Linked DNA regions of Adhaeribacter radiodurans. Each later gene encodes a partner of the first gene's protein in a complex. Links are inferred from orthologs where the notes say so. Each region holds a gene or a part of one and is shown on either strand. Other genes may lie near its edges.

Region 1 (3,207 bases):
TTTCAGTTTTAATTCTGTCGAATGGGCAGGCTCTGCTGCTATTGTATTTACAATTTTAGAAATATTATCTTTATTTTGAAAATTTTTTATTTCCTCATCCTTTGCGTCGATTACCGACTGTAAATTGTGAATAACATACCGGGCCTGGTCCAGGCTTTCGCGCACAGAATGGTAACTAGCAATTAACTGCGTTATCCGCTGTTCTAAAAGCGCTATTTGTTCTAACTCCTGACCAGTACTCATGCTAAATAGTTGTTCGTTAGTAGTTATTCGTTGTTCGACTAACAAAATACGGCTAGTCAGTGAATTATGAATTATACTCTAAATAAAATTTGTTGAAATACTTAAATACCCGGACAAAATTAAATTCTGTTAAGTTTATTATAAAGTATGCATCTACAAAACTTTAAAAGGTAAAATTTATAACTTAAACCGTACCACTTACTTATTTACGAATTACAGCTCCTAATTGTCGTTCAAATTGTTGCATCAATCGGTTCATGGTGCTGTCAATTACTTTATCGGTCAGGGTTTGTTGTTTATCCTGCAAAATAAAGCTCATGGCATAAGCCTTTTTACCAGCATCAATTTTATCGCCTTGGTATACATCAAACACATTTAATTGCTGCAGCAATTTGCGTTCGGTACGCCAGGCAATTGCTTTAATTTGCTCAAAGGTAATGTTCTTATCAACTACCAACGATAAATCACGGCGTACTTCCGGGAACTTGGCAAGTTCTTCGGCTACTAATTTATCGGAATAATTCCGGATCAGATAATCCCAGTTTAACTCGGCATACCACACCGGCTCCTTCACATCCAGCTTCTTCGTTACCGCTTCGTTTAGCATTCCCATCTGCACCACCGGCACATCGTTCCGGTAATATGCTATACCGTTTTTAATATAACGATGCTCCACCGGTTGTACGTTCAATTGTTCGCGGGTAAGTTTGGTCAGCAGGTTCTGTACCACTCCGGCTAATTGGTGGAAATTCACTTTTTGGGAAGGTTGCTGCCAGGTTTCGGCAGTAGCATTACCTGTTACAAACAACGCTAGTTGCGTTTTTTCCTGATATTTATTGCCGGCCTTAACGTACACTTTGCCCAGCTCGTACAATTTCAAGTCTTTTTGCCGGCGGTTCATGTTGTGCCGTAAAACTTCTAATCCCGAAAACACCAACGTCTGGCGTAGCACATCTAAATCGGCGCTATTGTAGTTTACAATGCGTACTAAAGAGGCATCCGGTTCTTGGCCAGCACTTTCATAATATTTAGAATTAGTAAGCGAATTAGTAATAATTTCACTGTAACCAGCTCCGGCCAATAACTGCCCGATACTTTGTTTAATAACTTCCGGATCGGGTTTCGGGAATTTTGCCAGATAACTGGTAGCCAGGTTAGGTGTAAGCGCAATGTTGTTATAGCCGTAAATCCGCAATATTTCTTCTACAATATCCGCTTCGCGCTGCACATCTACTTTAAATGGCGGTACCGAAAGAACTAAATCTGTTTCTGATTCTTCGGTTATGCCAATTCCTAAATCTGTTAAAATTTCTTTCACCCGCTCCAACCCAATTTCCTGCCCGATTAATTGGTTAACCCGGGCAATACTTACTTTAATGGTAAACGGCTGCACGGGTTGCGGATAAACATCTACTATTTCGGAGCTTACCTCGCCACCAGCAATTTCCTGTACTAAAAGCGCTGCCCGCTTTAAGGCTAGAATTACCATATTGGGATCAGTACCGCGCTCGAACCGGAACGATGAATCGGTTTTAATGCCGTGAATTTGCGAGGACTTGCGAATAGAAGCGGGTTGAAAATAAGCCGCTTCCAGGAAAATAGTGGTAGTATCTGAAGTAACACCCGAATTTTTGCCACCAAATACCCCGGCAATTACCATGGGTTCTTCGGCATTGCAAATCATCAGGTCAGTGGAGCGCAGGGTACGTTCAACGTTGTCCAGGGTAACAAACTTAATCCCTTCTTCGGCTTTCTTCACAATAATTTTGTCACCGGCAATTTTATCGGCATCAAAAGCGTGCATGGGCTGGCCAAGTTCGTGCAAAACGTAGTTGGTAATATCTACCACGTTATTTATAGGCGATAAATCAATAGCTCGTAAACGGTGCTTCAGCCATTCCGGGGATTCCGCAACTTTTACTCCTGAAATAGTTAAGCCGGCATAACGCGGACAAGCTTCTGAATCCTGCACTTCCACCAAAATATTCCGGCTGTTGGTGTTAATTGTAAATCCGTCTACATTAGGCAGAGTATATGGTACTCGTAAAAGGGCCTGTAAATCGCGGGCAACCCCCAAGTGAGAAGCAGCATCCGCCCGGTTGGGAGTTAAGCCAATTTCAAATACTTTATCCGACTGTAAATTAAAATATTGGGCAGCCGGCGTACCATTAGGCAAATCGGTATCCAGCACCATAATACCCGCATGCGACTCCCCTAAACCAATTTCATCTTCGGCGCAAATCATACCTTCCGAAGCAGCCCCCCGAATTTTTGATTTTTTTATCTGAAACGATTCGCCGGTAAAAGGATATAAGGTTGCTCCTTCGGTGGCTACTATTACTTTCTGACCGGCGGCTACATTCGGCGCTCCGCATACAATTTGTTTCGGCGTTTCGGTACCAACATCCACGGTAGTCAGGCGTAGTTTATCGGCATCGGGGTGTTTTTCGCAGGTTAGCACTTCGCCAATTACAATACCTTGTAAGCCGCCTTTTACCCGTTCGTAAGGGTATAGACCTTCTACCTCCAGGCCAGAGCCGGTAAGTAATGCGGCCACTTCAGCAGCCGGTTTATTTGTTTGAATTAATTCTTGTAGCCAGTCGTATGAAATCAGCATGTAAATTTAGTCGATAGTCAATAGTACATGGTCGATAGTTGATAAGCTGTGATCTGTGGACTATCGACTGTATTTAAAAAGCAAATTTAAATAATTTAGAATTATTAACTCTTGTTTTATTTTTTGGCATAACTCTTTTCGCCGGCAGGAACTGCAATGGGCAAACGGTTTTCGGCAGGAGGAATGGGACAACTATAATTGTAATTGAAAACACAAAACGGATTATAAGCTTTGTTAAAATCCAGAGTAATTAATTTTTCGCCGGATGCCGGCTTAGGAATATCCATAAACCGTCCCCCTTCATAAGTATCGGTACCATTGGTCCTGTCGGTAAAAGGCACAAAAAA
Region 2 (3,346 bases), 4.5 Mb from region 1 along the record:
CCATGAAAAAACCGGAGGGATCCATGGAAACCTGGGCGCACTCATCAAAAGGCCGATAAGGGCAGTTACGCTCAAAAGCAAGGTAAGTATCGCCGGTTTTGTGTAGTAAGATAATGCCTTTTACGCCGCTTTTTAAATAAACATACCCGTTATCCCGGCGGAGCGAATTGTACTGGATGTTCGTTAAATTTATTTGTTCGTTTACGAGTACGTTGGGGATAATAGGATTGTCCGTGGTTTCGTCGCAAGCAGAAATACCTGCTAGCAGAAAGCCAAAAAATAAGAAGCGTTTAAGAATAGTCATAAAAACCTTTGCCGGATTTGCGTCCGTGGTAGCCGGCATCTACTTTTTGTTTTTGTATACGGCTTGGCCGAAACTTAGGATCGTGGTAAAAAGCGTCGTATAAGGCACTGGTTACCGCAAAATTAACGTCTACACCAATTAAGTCCATTAACTCAAAAGGGCCCATCTTAAAACCGGTAGCTCGCAGCAAGGCGTCGATGGTAGCTACATCGGCAACGTTTTCTTCCAGCATTTTTAAACTCTCCGTGTAAAATGGCCGCGCTACCCGATTAACGATAAACCCAGGTGAATCTTGTACCCGCACCGGCGATTTTCCTAATTGTTGCGCCATGGCATAAACGGCATCGGTAACTTTTGGGTCGGTGCCTAGGCCGGCTACTATCTCGACTAAAGGCATTACGGGAGCAGGATTGAAAAAGTGCATGCCAACTACTCTTTCGGGATGCGGGATTTTGGCAGCAATACTGGTGATAGGCAAGGAAGAGGTGTTAGAGGTCAGAATGGTACTGGGTTCATTGAAGGCTGCTAGTTCAGTTAATAAGTTTTGCTTAACCTCCAATTTTTCAATTACCGCTTCTATAATTAAATCAGCGATAACCTGTTGGATGTCGGAAGTAAAAACAATCAGCTTTTCGGCTTCGATTTTTTGCCTCGGAGTTAATTTACCTTTTTCAACTGCTCGTTGCCAGTTTTGTTCGGTTGCCCGGCGGGCTTGGCTCAGTACCGCCGGATTAATATCATATAAGATGGTAGGGCAACCTGCCTGGGCACAAACCTGGGCAATACCTTGGCCCATAGTACCGGCTCCCACTACTCCAATGGTTTTAATGTTGTAGTCGATGGTCGATAGGTCATGGTCCATAGATCATAGTTCTTATTACATGGAAATTAGTAAGTCAAATTATTTCTGTCCTAATTTAATGAAAACTATCAATCACGGACCATGACCTATGGACTATTGTCTATGGTCTGGGGCTAATATTTAAATAGATTCGAATTGCCGTAAAAACCGTACGTCGTTTTCGGTAAATAAACGCAAATCTTTAATTTGGTACTTCAGCATGGCAATACGCTCGATACCCATCCCGAATGCAAAGCCTGAATAGCGAACCGGATCGATGTTACAGTTTTTTAGTACCTCTGAGTCTACCATGCCGGAACCGCCAATTTCTACCCAACCGCTTTGTTTGCAAATATTACAACCCGCTCCTTTACAAATCAGGCACGAAATATCAATTTCAGCGCTTGGCTCGGTAAACGGAAAAAAGGATGGCCGGAAACGAATTTTAGTATCTGCCCCGAACATTTCCTGCACGAAATAATACAAGGTTTGTTTTAAATCGGCGAAGCTTACTTTTTTATCGATAAATAAACCTTCTACCTGGTGAAAAATACAATGAGCCCGGGCCGAAATAGCTTCATTGCGGTACACCCGGCCCGGTGAAAGGGTCCGGATGGGTGGTTTTTTGTTTTCCATCACTCGCACCTGCACACTGGAAGTATGGGTACGTAACAGCATGGCGGCATCTTCGCCAACAAAAAAAGTATCCTGCATGTCGCGGGCGGGGTGGTTTTCCGGAAAGTTCAGTGCCGAGAAATTGTGCCAGTCATCTTCAATTTCCGGGCCTTCGGATAGATTAAAGCCAATCCGTTCAAAAATGCGGATGATTTCTTCCCGCACTAAAGTTAAGGGGTGCCGGGTGCCCAGGGTTTGCGGTATAACTGGTAAGGTAAAATCAAATTCAATTTCAGTAGTAGCAGCGCTGGCAGCTTCCAGTTCTTCTTGTTTAGCTTTAAATTTGGCTACGGCTTGTTCTTTTAAAGCATTTAGTTCCTGTCCGTACGCTTTCCGTTGCTCCGGGGCAACGTTTTTAATACCATCAAACAAATCGGCAATCCGGCCTTTCCGACCCGTATATAAATTCCGGAATTGTTCCAACTGCTCTTTATTGGCTAATTCAAAGGTCGCCACTTCTTGGGCTACCTGGGCTAATTCTTCAAACTTCATAGACACAAATATACACTTTATCAGAATTTAGTGAACCTGCAAACTGGTATAAAAAGCTTAAATCTGGTTTCTGTAAAATCAAACACGAATAATATGGTTTATCTTTATTCTGATAGTCTGGATTTTATAGAATACGATGAAACAATTCACCGACTTTTTCCGGCTTTTTACCGGTAATTCCTACCTAGTTGGCTTATTCCAACTTGTCCAAGCTTCAACCACCTGCTACCTTTAAATCGTTCTTTAAAAAAGAGCAAAATATCTAATAATAATTCTATTTCGCATAAAATATTCAAAAAATCCGGCAGATGATGGTTCCTTTTTAAACAAACACTAAATTTTTAGGTTATACTCTGGAAACTTTGGAAACAAAAATAGTTTCCTTAGTTTTGTGCCGGAAGCAATTGAAATGGAGATCAAAGATAAAATTTTACAAGCAGCTTTTAGGCTGTTTATGCGCAACGGTATAAAAAGTGTTTCGATGGACGATATTGCTTTACATCTGGGAGTTTCAAAAAAAACGCTTTATAAGTGGTTCGAAAACAAAGACCAGCTGGTTATGGCCATGTTGCAAGACCACTTAGATAAGATGGTAGAAGACTGTGGTAGTTTTACTATTCAAGCTAAAAATGCCATTGAAGAGCTGTTTCAGATGATGCAGATGATCCGGCAACAACTGGCAGGTATGCATCCGTCGGTATTTTACGATCTGCAGAAATACCACCAACCCGCCTGGCAAGTCTGGATCACGCATAAAAATAAATTTATTCTGCAGCAAATTGCCCGGAACCTGAAAGACGGGATAGAACAAGGTTTATACCGCAGCGATTTTGACTTAGATATAATTGCCCGGTTACGACTGGCCCAGATTGAAGATGTATTTAATCCCGAAATATTTCCTCCGGATAAGTTTGATTTACAAAAAGTGCAGTTAGCCACGCTTGAACATTTTATGCTGGGTATTGCCAGTTTAAAAGGGTACAAGCTTATTAATACATATAAACAAGTTGTTGAACAAGATTAAATTATGAAAA

The links.
Region 2: the proteins of pheT (region 1) and pheS are in contact, whole or in part, in a crystal structure (PDB 6P24), measured with the Escherichia coli proteins. The link is inferred for Adhaeribacter radiodurans from one-to-one orthologs.

The regions. Positions count from the first base shown.
Region 1 is NZ_CP055153.1:943,801-947,007, reverse strand. The notes cover bases 154-3,207. They hold pheT (phenylalanine--tRNA ligase subunit beta), read right to left. Parts: upstream 2,861-3,207; coding sequence 446-2,860; downstream 154-445. Other genes in these bases: HUW48_RS04385 (DUF1684 domain-containing protein), read right to left, coding at 2,977-3,207; HUW48_RS04395 (hypothetical protein), read right to left, coding at 154-243. Outside these bases: more of HUW48_RS04395, read right to left, coding at 1-153.
Region 2 is NZ_CP055153.1:5,463,731-5,467,076, reverse strand. The notes cover bases 300-3,131. They hold pheS (phenylalanine--tRNA ligase subunit alpha), read right to left. Parts: upstream 2,313-3,131; coding sequence 1,287-2,312; downstream 300-1,286. Other genes in these bases: HUW48_RS21800 (TetR/AcrR family transcriptional regulator), read left to right, coding at 2,704-3,131; HUW48_RS21810 (3-hydroxyacyl-CoA dehydrogenase NAD-binding domain-containing protein), read right to left, coding at 300-1,166; HUW48_RS21815 (Rieske (2Fe-2S) protein), read right to left, coding at 300-304. Outside these bases: more of HUW48_RS21815, read right to left, coding at 1-299; more of HUW48_RS21810, read right to left, coding at 291-299; more of HUW48_RS21800, read left to right, coding at 3,132-3,336; HUW48_RS21795 (TolC family protein), read left to right, coding at 3,340-3,346.